2 regions of the Bacillus sp. 11C genome follow, and region 1 is predicted to be linked to the other one. Evidence: predicted binding sites of a transcription regulator. Region 1 holds the regulator's gene; the other holds the start of a gene.
What was found. Region 1 encodes NrdR, which represses ribonucleotide reductase genes. Its sites were predicted from a motif close to AACACNATATATNGTGTT; they were not measured.
Positions count from the first base shown of each region.

Region 1 (6,592 bases):
TTGACATTGGAAAGGCCTGCCGCATAGCTGATGAAATCAAAATTGATCGGCATGATTCTTAAAAGAAAGATATAAAAAAATCCGTTATCCTCCATCTGCTTCTGAATGGCTTCAAGCTTTTCGTAATGGCCGTTCTTTTTCGCCGCAAACAAACCGGCGGCAAAAAACGAAACAGCTGAAGCACACATTGAACCGAATAACGTGTAAAGCGTGCCGAGAAGCGGGCCAAATGCGAGTCCTCCCGCTAGAGAAACAACAGATACGGGAAATAAAATAAGAGGCCTGACGATGGATATCCCGATAAACATCAGCGGTGCAAAGGCCCCGAACGACAATACCCATATCCTGATCTCTTTCGGCGATAGATTCAAATACGTTTTATTTCCCCAAAAGATTACACCTGCACCTGCAAGCACTGCCAGCCATTTAACAGCTGTTTTTCGTTTCATACCCTCAGTTCCTTCCCCTTTGAACCGCAGCAGTTACGGATGTCGGCGGTTTTCTCCGTCCAGGCGGATTGGAGCAGCCAAATATAAAATTCGCTCCATAAGTCTTGCCGCTTTTACTTCTTCCTTTTCTCCCCTTTGCGAATACGTAAAATGATGCTTCAGCTCATCAGGTGAGAAATTAGACGAAAAGAAAGTCGGCAGCTGCTGGGACATTCTGTGCTGAAGCACTGTTCCGATGACTTCATCCCTAACCCAGCTCGTCATTGATTCCGCTCCGATGTCATCAAGCATCAATACGGGTGTTGTTTTGACCATATTGAGCTTCTCTTCCAATGACTTGTCTTGCAGCGAATTCTTAAGCTCTCTTACAAATTCGGGCACATAGACGATCATCGAGGAATACTCTTTTTCCGCCAGCTCATTGGCAATCGCAGCGAGCATAAACGTTTTTCCTACTCCGAATTTCCCGTATAGATACAGTCCTTTCCCTTTTCCCGTCTCATTATAGCTTTTCAGAAAATCCGTCACATGCTGGAACATCGCGAGCCTGCTCGGGTCACTGATATCAACTTGCTGGAAAGTCGCTCCGAGAAGATCCTGCTGGATATACATGCTTTTCATAAGGGACTTCTGTTTTTTCTGCTTATCGAGTTTCCGTTTAACCGGACATTCATAATACTCAATATCAATAGATTGGCCATTGACAACAAGCTTCGGATGGTAGCCCTCCAATAAATTGTTGCAATCTTTATCTTCCGAACAATAGGAGCATTTCTTGCTTTGCCCGATATATTCATAAAGCTTGTTTAAGCTCTTTTCGATCATTTTTTGATCAATGGTTTCTTCATTTTCCTTCAAAAATGCCTGAACATCTTGATCCTTCATGACTTTTCCCTTCATTTGTTCAAGACGTTTTTGGAAATCCGGCCTGCCGGTTACGCCCTGCAGGGAACGGCCGATTGGTTCCATCTATTTCTTCACCCCGCATCTCTGTCTTTAATAGGCAGAGTATTTTTTCAGCTTCTTCATTTCTTCCATCATCTTTTTCTTCTGTTCTTCCAAGTCCTGCGGATGCAGCTTCTCCTGTCCGGATTCTGACTCGGAGGCTGTCTCTTTTTCTCCCATCCAGTCAGGAAGTTTTTCTTCGCGAATCACTTTTTGGTTTCGTTTCGAAGGCTGATTTGCTTTCCCTTCAGCCCATTCAAGGTATTGGCGGTTTTCTTCTATCGCGAGCTTCATCGCTTCTCTGACCGTTTTTACCTTTTTGCGCGCCCAATGCGAAGCGATTTTTTGGATATAATTTTTCGACAGCTTCATGTCGGTTTTCAGCATGACATAATAAATTAACACATTTGTAACGCCTGGCTCGAGCTTCTGTTCAAACATAATTTCTTCTATGATTTTCAGGTCAGCTTTTGACGGCTCTGTTCCGTCGGCAATGTCCTGCAGAAGCTTCTTCGGAGAAATCGTCTCCAGCAATGCGATCAGCTTCCCGTCCAGCGAATCCTCTTTCGCCGGTTTTTCGCCTTCTCGCAGATGCACCGGCTGTGTTTTTTCAACGACGTCTGGCAGCTGTCCGTTTCTTTCGATTTGATACCAGTCGCTAGCCGCTTTTCTTAAAGCCTCCGACGTAATAACGTCACGCTCATCAATTGCGCTCATCACGACATTTTGCATCTGCAAAGGGTCTATACCGTACAGATAAGAAAGCTTTTTGATTGTGTCCCGCACCTGCTGGGTCATCGCTTTTCTCGGAATCATCGTCTCAGAAAGTCCCGCTAAAAACAAATCAAAATCAAACACATCCTCTGTTATGGTGTAGGACGGAGCATGTCCGACAGAAGTATATTCTGTGCCCTCCGCAAGTCTCACCGTTTCCTCCATGTCAGATGTAAGCTTCCATTCACTCGGCTGCAGCGATTCAAACGCATGATTAAACGGCCGCGTAATGTCCTTCGCATCCTCTGAAATGGCCGGATGCGTGAAAAATTGTTTTAATTGCTGGTATTTTGTTTTTCCGACTCTATTGTACAGAAAAACATTCAGCATCCCGTCTTCAAAAAACTCATTTGGCCTGAGCGGCGGAAGGAGTTCATATATAAAGAGGCGCTCCTGCCGCTCGGATTCTTTCATATATACTTTTAGCAATCCGATGCCCTCGAGCTTCCCTTGTTCCTGATGGATCGTTTTTAAATTAGACTGTGTCATCCCCATCAGCTGTCTATGTGTGGACTCGCCGCCCCACAGACGGTTTTGTTCCAGCTCTCCCCACAATGTCATATAAAGTGAGAATGCAACAGGGCCGATTAAGGGCTGGTACAGTTGTGTGATTATTTGTCTGTCTATATCCTGAAGCATCGATCTGCTTTTGACCGCATACGGATCTACAGGCAGTACATCTTTCCAATAGTCAGCCATACATTCTCAAACCTTCCGAATTTGTTTCTACCTTTCATTTTACACCGTTTCTTATATCTATCAAATGCCAATTTTGCACATGAGAAAAGAGCTAGAAGAATCCTCTTAGCTCTTTTAACGCTCTTTCTTTATTAAGTCTTTTAATTCGTCGATAAAGACGTTTATATCTTTAAACTGCCGATAGACAGACGCGAACCGCACATATGCGACCTCATCAATCTTAGCCAGCCGATCCATGACCATTTCTCCGACGAATTCGCTTTTCACCTCAGAGCAGCCTTGATTGCGAAGTTCTTTTTCAATATCAAAGCACATGTCTTCAAGCGTTTTGAGTGGAACGGGTCTTTTTTCGCATGCTTTTATGAGGCCGCGCAGCATTTTTTCTCTGCTGAATTCCTCCCGCACGCCTTCTTTTTTCACGACGATGAGCGGGGTTTCCTCCACTTTTTCAAAGGTGGTAAACCTGTAATGGCAGCATTCGCACTCGCGTCTTCGGCGAATGGATTTCCCATCATCCACAGGCCGTGAATCAAGGACCCGCGTTCCGTTATGCTGGCATGAAGGACATTTCAATAAAATCAGCTCCCAACTATTTCGTTCCCTGGAATGTATTTTCGGCAGCCTCCGCCTTTTAAAAATAAATGTGACAGCCATCTGTCAGGAGAGCCGTTGTGAGTAAAGCTGTATCTACAGCATCAGGTGGTTTGTGAAAATCTCTTTCTATTTTACAAAAAAAATGCAAAAAGAAAAAGCTGACCGCCCTTGTTTGTTTATAAAAATAAAAGGAGCATAAGCTAAAAAGCGCATAACGGCTTTCTAGCTTCAGCTCCCTTTGTGTTCGTGTTTACTTTATAGTACTTTCGCTTGCGCCTGTTTAATTTGCACAGGCCCCATTCCTCTCGGTATTTCAATGTTTTCTCTTGTATCAGCATGTAATGCCTCTGCGATATAGTCAGCAGCGACATTAGGATCTAAGTCTCCACAAGTATAAACATCAATGCTCGCATATCCGTGTTCAGGAAAACTGTGAATAGTTAAGTGTGATTCAGAAATAATCACAACTCCGCTTACGCCTTGCGGTGCAAATTTGTGAAATGCAACCTCGCGCACCTCAGCACCTGATTTTAGAGCAGCATTTACAAACGTTTTTTCAATAAAATCCATGTCATTCAGCTTATCAAAATCGCATCCCCATAGCTCGGAGATAACGTGACGCCCCATTGTTTCCATAGTCATGGACCCCCCTTAACAAGAATTAAAAAGTGAAATTCCAACAACTGGGTCGGCCATTTACCACGGGGGAAAGTTAGTCCGGAGAGGTCCTAACCCTTTAAGTAATTCCGAAACAGTCTCAAGCAAGAAGTTCACGAAAAATAGTATACTGTGTTTAAGTCTAATTTGCAAGGTGCGTTTTTTTAGAAATATGCTGTTAAGGGTTTTTTCTTCAAAATATGTCCACGACCTTATTTTATACAGCAGACGGATGTTTCATTCGTGCCGCTACATGGCGGATCAGATCAACGACTCTGCACGAGTAGCCCCATTCGTTGTCATACCATGCGAGCACCTTTACTTTACTCCCTTCCATTACCATTGTTGTCAGCCCGTCAATGACCGCAGAATGCGGATTCGTATTATAATCAGTCGAGACGAGCGGTTCATCTGAATAATCAAGCACGCCGTACATCGAAGTTTTGGCAGCCCGTTTAAATGCCTCGTTTACCTCTTCAGCCGTCACATCCATTTTCAGATCGACAACGAGATCAACCAATGAGACATTCGGAACCGGGACACGCAAGGCGAGGCCGTGAAGCTTTCCTTTCAGATGCGGCAGCACAAGCGAAAGCGCCTTTGCCGCTCCTGTTGTCGTCGGAATGATGGATTCACCGCATGCCCGCGCCCGTCGCAAATCTTTGTGCGGATTATCAATATTTTTCTGGTCATTCGTATACGCGTGAACTGTAGTCATCAGCCCGCTCTCAATGCCAAACTCTTCATCCAGCACTTTTACAACAGGCGCAAGGCAGTTGGTCGTGCATGACGCATTTGAAATAATGACATGGCGGTCAGCGTCGAATTGGTCCTCATTTACTCCCATCACAATGGTAACGTCTTCATTTTTTCCCGGAGCAGTCAAAATGACTTTTTTTGCGCCCGCTTCTATATGGCCCATCGCTTTATCCTTTGAATTAAACTTCCCTGTTGCTTCGACGACTATGTCAATATCAAATTCCCGCCAAGGCAGCTGTTTTGGATCACGGCTGTTTAACAAAAGCACTTTCTTTCCATTTACAATCAGGCTGTCTTCACCGGCCACAACCTCTTTGTCGTACCTGCCGTGATTTGTGTCATACTTTATTAAATGAGCCAGCGTTTCTGCGGAATAGCTGGCGTTAATGGCCACTACTTGAATTTGATCGTCTAACATCGCTTTTCTAAAAACCATTCTTCCGATTCTTCCAAACCCGTTTATCGCTACTTTTACCTTCATGTTGGACACCCCTTATCAATTATGCCATCCTAATTTGTTGTTATCTGAAATTAGTATAACACATTAAAACGAATTCGCCAGTACATCTTAATAAAAATCAACGATTATAACGCTAATTTATGATGCATGATATCTTTTCTTGCACACAATTTCAGTCCTAAGAATCAAAAAGCTGCCAGCGCTCCGCAAAAGGGTTTTAGATATGCTGTGTGATTGGGGGGGCGAACCATATCAACAGAGTGGACGGGGATACATTTTCAGTGTTAAAAGAAATTGTGCTCAACAATAAGTTAAACAGGAATCATAAACAATGGGGGCAGTCAGTTTTTTTGCGTGCTATTGAGCATCAGGCGCTTTCATTCACTCGTGCTTTTTTTCCGCCGGTTAGGTGGCATAATATGACATATTTCCATTTCCCGCCGATCACTTCAAGCGTCGCTTCAACAGAAATATATATTTCTTCTTCTTCTCCATACAATTCATTCTCCTTACAGGCACCAAAAAGTGACTTATAGTTCTTAAAAGTACGTACTTTTCTTTCTTGACGATATCTTTCATAATCACGTTTGCCGGCTGATTTGAATCTGCTCTTTTTATTTATCTAGCTTGCTCGGCAGAATTTCAATCATACAGCACAAAGGAGGAACATGATGACTTCAGCCAATAAAAGCAGCATTCCTGCACTTCTGACCTATGATCAATCAAGTGGAATTTCACCCGCGCCTTACACAAAAAGAGCTGATGGTATACTGCAAAAAACAAGGCATCCATATGGAAGCTCGGTCACCTTTCATGCAGGGGCAGCTGCTGGACCACCCTGTACTGGCTGACATCGCTCAAACATATAACAAATCTGCAGCATGGCATCATTATGATTCCTAAATCAACGAAGGAACAACGCATGAAAGAAAACGCCAGCGTATTTGACTTTGAATTAACACAGGATGACATGAATCGCATCGATGCGCTGAATGAAAACCTGCGCGTCGGTCCTGATCCGAACAACTTTGATTTTTAATCACAAAAAACACCGTTCATATTGAACGGTGTTTTGCATTATGCCCAGCTGCTGATAATGTCATCAAGCTGCTGCTTAGTCTCTTCGAGCGTGCCGCTGTTATCGATGACTTGATCTGCTCTTGCTGTTTTTTCCTCTAATGGCATTTGAGCGCGGATTCGGCTGATCGCTTCTTCCTTCGTCAGCTGGTTGCGATTCATCAGGCGCTCGAGCTGA
Region 1 covers NZ_JBUPVZ010000006.1:64,702-71,293, reverse strand. Annotated here, with positions in the region: gene ACY3LV_RS10485 (TVP38/TMEM64 family protein) at 1-449, opposite strand, end outside; gene dnaI (primosomal protein DnaI) at 483-1,418, opposite strand; gene dnaB (replicative helicase loading/DNA remodeling protein DnaB) at 1,446-2,867, opposite strand; gene nrdR (transcriptional regulator NrdR) at 2,982-3,440, opposite strand; gene speD (adenosylmethionine decarboxylase) at 3,717-4,097, opposite strand; gene ACY3LV_RS10460 (glyceraldehyde-3-phosphate dehydrogenase) at 4,336-5,358, opposite strand; partial or broken gene ACY3LV_RS10455 (winged helix-turn-helix transcriptional regulator) at 5,552-5,657, shown strand; partial or broken gene ACY3LV_RS10450 (winged helix-turn-helix transcriptional regulator) at 5,685-5,815, opposite strand; partial or broken gene ACY3LV_RS10445 (aldo/keto reductase) at 6,049-6,376, shown strand; gene coaE (dephospho-CoA kinase) at 6,415-6,592, opposite strand, start outside.

Region 2 (6,592 bases), on a different contig from region 1:
CACTTTCAGCATGGCCGCTCCAATTGATTCCGAGCATATGGCAATCGTGAGGAATATGTATCCTATTAACATCGTAAATTCTCCTCACTTCAAATGTGTTTTGAGAACATAAAATCGTCAGCTAGAAAAATATTAGTGTATGCCTAACAACGAGTCAAGAGATTCATTTCCGGTCCCATAAAAAAGACCCCTTTTTAAGAGGTCTGTTGTGATTAATAGTAATAAGGATATGGAGGATAGTAGGGATATCCGCCATACAAATAGGGATTAAATAAAGCGCTTCCTATAAGCCCGCCTGCAAGGCCGCCGATAAATGGCCCTCCAAAAAACCCAAATGGCCGGCCAAAACCAAATCCATAGCCAAACCCGGGTCTTCCAAACCCAAATGGTCTTCCGAATCCGTAAGGCCTTCCAATGATCCTTGTATCTGCAGCAGTGAAATAATGATCTACCTCATTCATGTTTTCTTTCCTCCTGTCATAAAGTGTAGATGATGCAGTGTATTCAGCCTACCCGGATTTGATTGGGCGTTTGATGAAAAAGAAGGGGTGTGAACACATTGGGCCTGTATCCATCTGACTGGTCAAAAGCGCCGCCTCACGTACATGCTTATCTTGCCAAGACGACCAGAGGACAGGGACATTATCATCTCATTGAAGGGTTTACTCAGCCGGCAAACGGATCGAACACAGATCAGCATACACACTACTTTTCAGGGATTACGTCTTTTGAAAACGGACACTTTCACCGGTATTACGGTATAACGGGTCCTGCGATTCCCCGAACAGACGGCACCCATTATCACGAAATCGAAGAAACGACGTATCTGGCCTATAATGAGCCGATTGAGATCCGGTACGGAGGCGTTGTGTATGACCCGAATGATGACGGAAGAAAAGCGCATCGGCATGCCCTGCAAGGAAAGACGAGAGAAATCGTCGGCAATGAGCCGCTCGGTTGGTAGAAGGATGTTTACCGATGCAAAAAAAGGGCAAAATGGATAGGTGGTTGTACATGATGAATGCTATAATGGGGGGGAGATTTATAAAAGAGAGTGATACATATTGAATAATACGAAGCAGCCCGTTGTCATTTTAGTAGGACCGACGGCAGTGGGGAAAACAAATTTAAGTATTCAGCTGGCTAAATCCTTGAACGCGGAAATTATCAGCGGAGATTCGATGCAGGTTTATAAAGGGATGGATATTGGAACAGCTAAAATCACCGAACAGGAGATGGAGGGGGTGCCCCATCATCTGATTGACATTTTAGATCCCCAAGATTCCTTCTCCACTGCAGATTATCAAAGCTTAGTGAGAAACAAAATCAGCGAGATTGCCAAAAGAGGAAAGCTTCCGATGATTGTCGGCGGTACAGGGCTTTACATACAATCTGTGCTTTACGATTATACATTTACGGAAGAGGCGAACGACCCTGCGTTTCGGCAGAGCCTGCAAATGGCTGCTGAGCGGGAAGGTGCTGACTTTCTTCATGCCAAACTCGCTGCGGCAGATCCAGAGGCAGCAGCTGCGATTCATCCGAATAATACGAGAAGAGTCATTCGCGCGCTGGAAATTTTACATACGTCTGGAAAAACGATGTCTCAGCATTTGAAGGAGCAAAAAAGAGAACTCCTGTACAATGCAGTGTTAATCGGGCTGACAATGGATAGAGACACGCTTTACGCAAGAATTAATCAGCGTGTTGATATGATGATGGAGGCAGGTCTTCTTTCGGAAGTGAAACGCCTCTACGACAGGAATGTGAGGGACTGTCAATCGATTCAAGCGATAGGCTATAAGGAGCTATTTGCACATTTTGACGGTTTTGTGACGCTTTCTGATGCCGTCGATCAACTGAAGCAGAACTCAAGGCGATATGCGAAACGCCAGCTGACATGGTTTCGCAACAAAATGCAGGTGACCTGGTTCGATATGACACCACCCGTTGATATGGAACTGAAAAAAAAGGAAATTTTCACACATATAGCAGGAAAACTCGAACTTTAATCGAAACTGTATGATATAGAGAATCAAGGAGGACGAAACATGAAACCGATTAATATTCAGGATCAGTTTTTGAATCAAATCCGGAAAGAAAATACGTATGTCACTGTTTTTTTGCTGAATGGCTTTCAGTTGCGGGGCCAGGTGAAAGGCTTTGATAACTTTACCGTATTGCTGGAATCGGAAGGGAAACAGCAGCTTATATATAAACATGCGATCTCAACGTTTGCGCCGCAAAAAAACGTCCAGCTTGAACTCGAATAGATCAAAAAACACCATGTTAAGGCATGGGGAGGCTGTCGGGGGAATTCCGGCAGCCATTTTTTAAAATTGATCCACTTTCGTTCCAAGCTTTTTTGTAAGCTGACCATGCCAAGGCACGGTCTTTTTTTATGAGATCAACATATGTGAATTGAAATGGTATATTATGTATAAAAAAGAATCTGGGAGTGACGCGACCTTGTTTGAAAGTGAGACAGAACTGAGACGGATCAGGATAGCGCTTGTGTGGATAGCTGTATTTTTGCTGTTCGGGGCGTGCGGGAATCAAGACACCATCATTGAAACAGACAGCGGCAATTCAGGCTATGAAACGCCTCAGCCAACCTCGTTTCCTCTTGAACATAATCATTTTGGCGTTGTGGAGGACGGCTATATCAAAATTTATGAGTATAATGAGTCCCGCAATGAGGTAAAGCTGAAAAAAGAATATTCGGATGATGATGAGCTTGAATAAAATTCACAAGCATCCGAATTTACAAAGCGGATACTACCCGCTAAACTAAATACAGACACAGATCAAACAGAGGGTGAAAACATGAAGCATAAAGTGATCGTGAATCATTGGGAAGAAATTTGTGAAGATGATTCTTGCTATGAGTACGGAACAAGCATCATTGTGAACGGAAAAGAATTAATCAGAGAAGCGTCAATTATCAGCGCCTTGAAGGCGGTTTTAGAAGAGATCGGTGCGGATGTTGAAATAGAAGAAACAGTAGAGAGCGAAAAATGCTGTGATAGCTTAAGAAAAAAAAATCTAGACTACTAAGCAGTTTTTTTTCATGTTATGATATACATCGGCTTAAAAACGACACCCCGAGTAGGACGAGAGATCATTCTCGTTCTGCTCTCTTTTTTGGGCCCTGATGAGCCTGCCCATTTGCCTGATTTGATCAAAATATGAATTTTTCACGAAAACAAATCTATATATTGTGTTTTTGCTAGAGGATAGTATACTATATATAGTGTTAGTGATGAGAGATTCATATTTTTTGATAGGTCGTGATAAAACGTGGTACAAATCATATTTGATTCGAAAACAGGGAATGTTCAGCGGTTTGTGAATAAAATAGACTTTCAGCAGATACGCAAGGTGGACGACATTGACCACATGGACACTCCGTTTGTTTTGGTCACCTACACGACGAACTTCGGTCAGGTACCGGCATCAACACAATCATTTCTCGAAAAATACGCCCATCTTTTATTAGGAGTCGCTGCGAGCGGCAATAAAGTATGGGGCGATAACTTTGCAAAAAGCGCCGATACCATTTCAAGACAATATCAGGTGCCGATCTTGCACAAATTTGAACTCAGCGGCACATCTAAAGACGTTGAATTGTTTACTCAGGAGGTAGAAAGAGTTGTCACAAAATCAAGTGCCAAAATGGATCCAGTTAAATAACGAAATCATGATCCAAAAAGATGGAAAATTCCAGTTTGATAAGGATAAAGAGGCTGTACATAGCTATTTTGTAGACTATATCAACCAAAACACAGTTTTCTTTCACGACTTAAAAGAGAAGCTGGATTATTTGATTGAAAACCAATACTACGAAGAGGAATTCTTAAGCCTTTATTCTTTTGAAGACATTAAAGACGTGTTTAAGACAGCTTACGCTAAGAAGTTTCGTTTTCCTTCCTTCATGAGTGCGTTTAAATTCTATAATGACTATGCTTTGAAGACGAATGACAAGAAAAAAATCCTCGAGCGTTATGAGGACCGAATCTCAATTGTTGCGCTGTTCTTCGCAAACGGCGACACTGAGAAAGCAAAAGAATATGTGAACCTGATGATCAATCAGGAATATCAGCCGAGCACACCGACATTTTTGAACGCCGGCAGAAAACGCCGCGGTGAACTGGTGAGCTGCTTCTTGCTCGAAGTCAATGATTCTTTAAACGACATTTCAAGAGCGATCGATATCTCCATGCAGCTTTCTAAGCTGGGCGGCGGGGTTTCTCTTAACCTGTCCAAGCTTCGCGCCAAAGGTGAAGCCATTAAAGATGTTGAAAATGCCACAAAAGGCGTTGTAGGCGTGATGAAGCTTCTTGATAACGCGTTCCGCTACGCTGACCAAATGGGACAAAGACAAGGATCTGGAGCGGCGTACTTAAACATATTCCACCGCGATATCAATGATTTTCTTGATACGAAAAAGATTTCAGCGGATGAAGATGTACGTGTCAAAACGCTTTCTATCGGTGTTGTCATTCCGGATAAATTCGTTGAGCTTGCGCGTGAGGACAAAGCGGCTTACGTATTTTATCCGCACACGATTTATAAAGAGTACGGCCAGCACATGGATGAGCTGGACATGAACGAAATGTACGACCAATTTGTCGACAATCCCCGGGTGAAAAAGGAAAAAATCAACCCGCGTAAATTGCTTGAAAAACTGGCGATGCTTCGTTCTGAATCAGGCTATCCATACATCATGTTCCAAGATAACGTGAATAAAGTGCATGCGAATAACCATATTTCCAAGGTGAAATTTTCTAACCTTTGCTCTGAAGTGCTTCAGGCATCACAGGTTTCTTCATACACAGACTATGACGTAGAAGATGAAATTGGTTTGGATATTTCCTGCAACCTGGGTTCACTTAACATTCTCAATGTCATGGAGCACAAATCAATCGAAAAGACGGTTAAGCTTGCGACAGACTCTTTAACACACGTGTCTGAAACGACTGATATCCGCAACGCGCCTGCTGTAAGACGGGCAAATAAAGCGATGAAATCAATCGGTCTCGGCGCTATGAACCTTCACGGCTATCTTGCGCAAAATGGCATTGCGTATGAAAGTCCGGAAGCGCGTGACTTTGCAAACACGTTCTTTATGATGGTGAACTTCTACTCCATCCAGCGCTCAGCGGAAATCGCAAAAGAGAAGGGCGAAACGTTTGATCAATATGAAGGATCAACCTATGCGACAGGTGAATATTTCGAAAAATACGTTTCAACAGATTTCTCACCGAAATACGAAAAAATCGCTACTCTATTTGAAGGTATGCATATCCCGACAGCAGAGGACTGGGAAAAGCTAAAAGCATTTGTGGCTGAACACGGCATGTACCACAGCTACAGATTATGCATTGCGCCGACAGGCTCTATCTCATACGTTCAATCAAGCACGGCGTCTGTCATGCCGATTATGGAACGGATTGAAGAAAGAACATACGGGAACTCAAAAACGTACTACCCAATGCCTGGGCTTGCATCTAATAACTGGTTCTTCTATAAAGAAGCCTACGATATGGACATGTTTAAGGTTGTGGATATGATCGGGACTATCCAGCAGCACATTGATCAGGGAATCAGCTTCACGTTGTTCTTAAAAGATACAATGACGACTCGTGATTTAAACCGAATCGATCTGTATGCACATCACAGAGGAATTAAAACCATTTACTATGCAAGAACGAAAGATACTGGGCAAGACAGCTGCCTTTCTTGTGTTGTTTGATTAAAGGAGAGTTTATAGTGACGAAAATTTATGACGCAGCAAACTGGTCAAAGCATGAAGACGATTTTACCCAAATGTTCTATAACCAAAACGTGAAGCAGTTCTGGCTTCCGGAAGAGATTGCTTTAAACGGCGATCTCCTCACATGGAAGTACCTCGGGAAAAACGAGCAGGACACTTATATGAAGGTGCTGGCCGGACTGACTCTTCTTGATACAGAGCAGGGGAATACGGGGATGCCGATCGTGGCTGAACACGTAGACGGCCACCAGCGGAAAGCGGTGCTGAACTTTATGGCGATGATGGAGAACGCTGTCCATGCGAAGTCGTACTCTAATATTTTCATGACTCTGGCACCGACTGAAACGATTAATGAAGTATTCGAATGGGTTAAGCAAAATAAATATTTGCAGAAAAAAGCGCAAGTCATCGTCGGACTTTACAAAGCCATTCAAAAAGATGATGAGATTTCACTATTCAAAGCGATGGTTGCTTCCGTCTATTTGGAAAGTTTCCTCTTCTACAGCGGTTTCTATTATCCGTTATATTTCTACGGACAAGGAAAACTGATGCAGAGCGGTGAAATCATTAACCTGATCCTTCGTGATGAAGCGATTCACGGCGTTTATGTGGGTCTGCTTGCTCAGGAAATTTATAATAAGCAGACAGAAGAGAAAAAAGCAGAGCTTCGCGAGTTTGCGATCAACCTTCTGGATGAGTTATATGAAAATGAGCTTGAGTATACAGAGGACTTGTACGATCAAGTCGGACTCTCACACGATGTAAAGAAATTCATCCGCTATAATGCCAATAAAGCGCTGATGAATCTTGGATTCGATC
Region 2 covers NZ_JBUPVZ010000004.1:44,895-51,486, reverse strand. Annotated here, with positions in the region: gene ebrA (multidrug efflux SMR transporter subunit EbrA) at 1-72, opposite strand, end outside; gene ACY3LV_RS07520 (hypothetical protein) at 213-461, opposite strand; gene ACY3LV_RS07515 (YmaF family protein) at 551-964, shown strand; gene miaA (tRNA (adenosine(37)-N6)-dimethylallyltransferase MiaA) at 1,065-2,009, shown strand; gene hfq (RNA chaperone Hfq) at 2,049-2,270, shown strand; gene ACY3LV_RS07500 (YmzC family protein) at 2,467-2,742, shown strand; gene ACY3LV_RS07495 (hypothetical protein) at 2,824-3,054, shown strand; gene nrdI (class Ib ribonucleoside-diphosphate reductase assembly flavoprotein NrdI) at 3,298-3,690, shown strand; gene nrdE (class 1b ribonucleoside-diphosphate reductase subunit alpha) at 3,650-5,752, shown strand; gene nrdF (class 1b ribonucleoside-diphosphate reductase subunit beta) at 5,770-6,592, shown strand, end outside.
Region 2: the regulator NrdR is predicted to act here: its motif matches at 3,238-3,255, upstream of nrdI (class Ib ribonucleoside-diphosphate reductase assembly flavoprotein NrdI).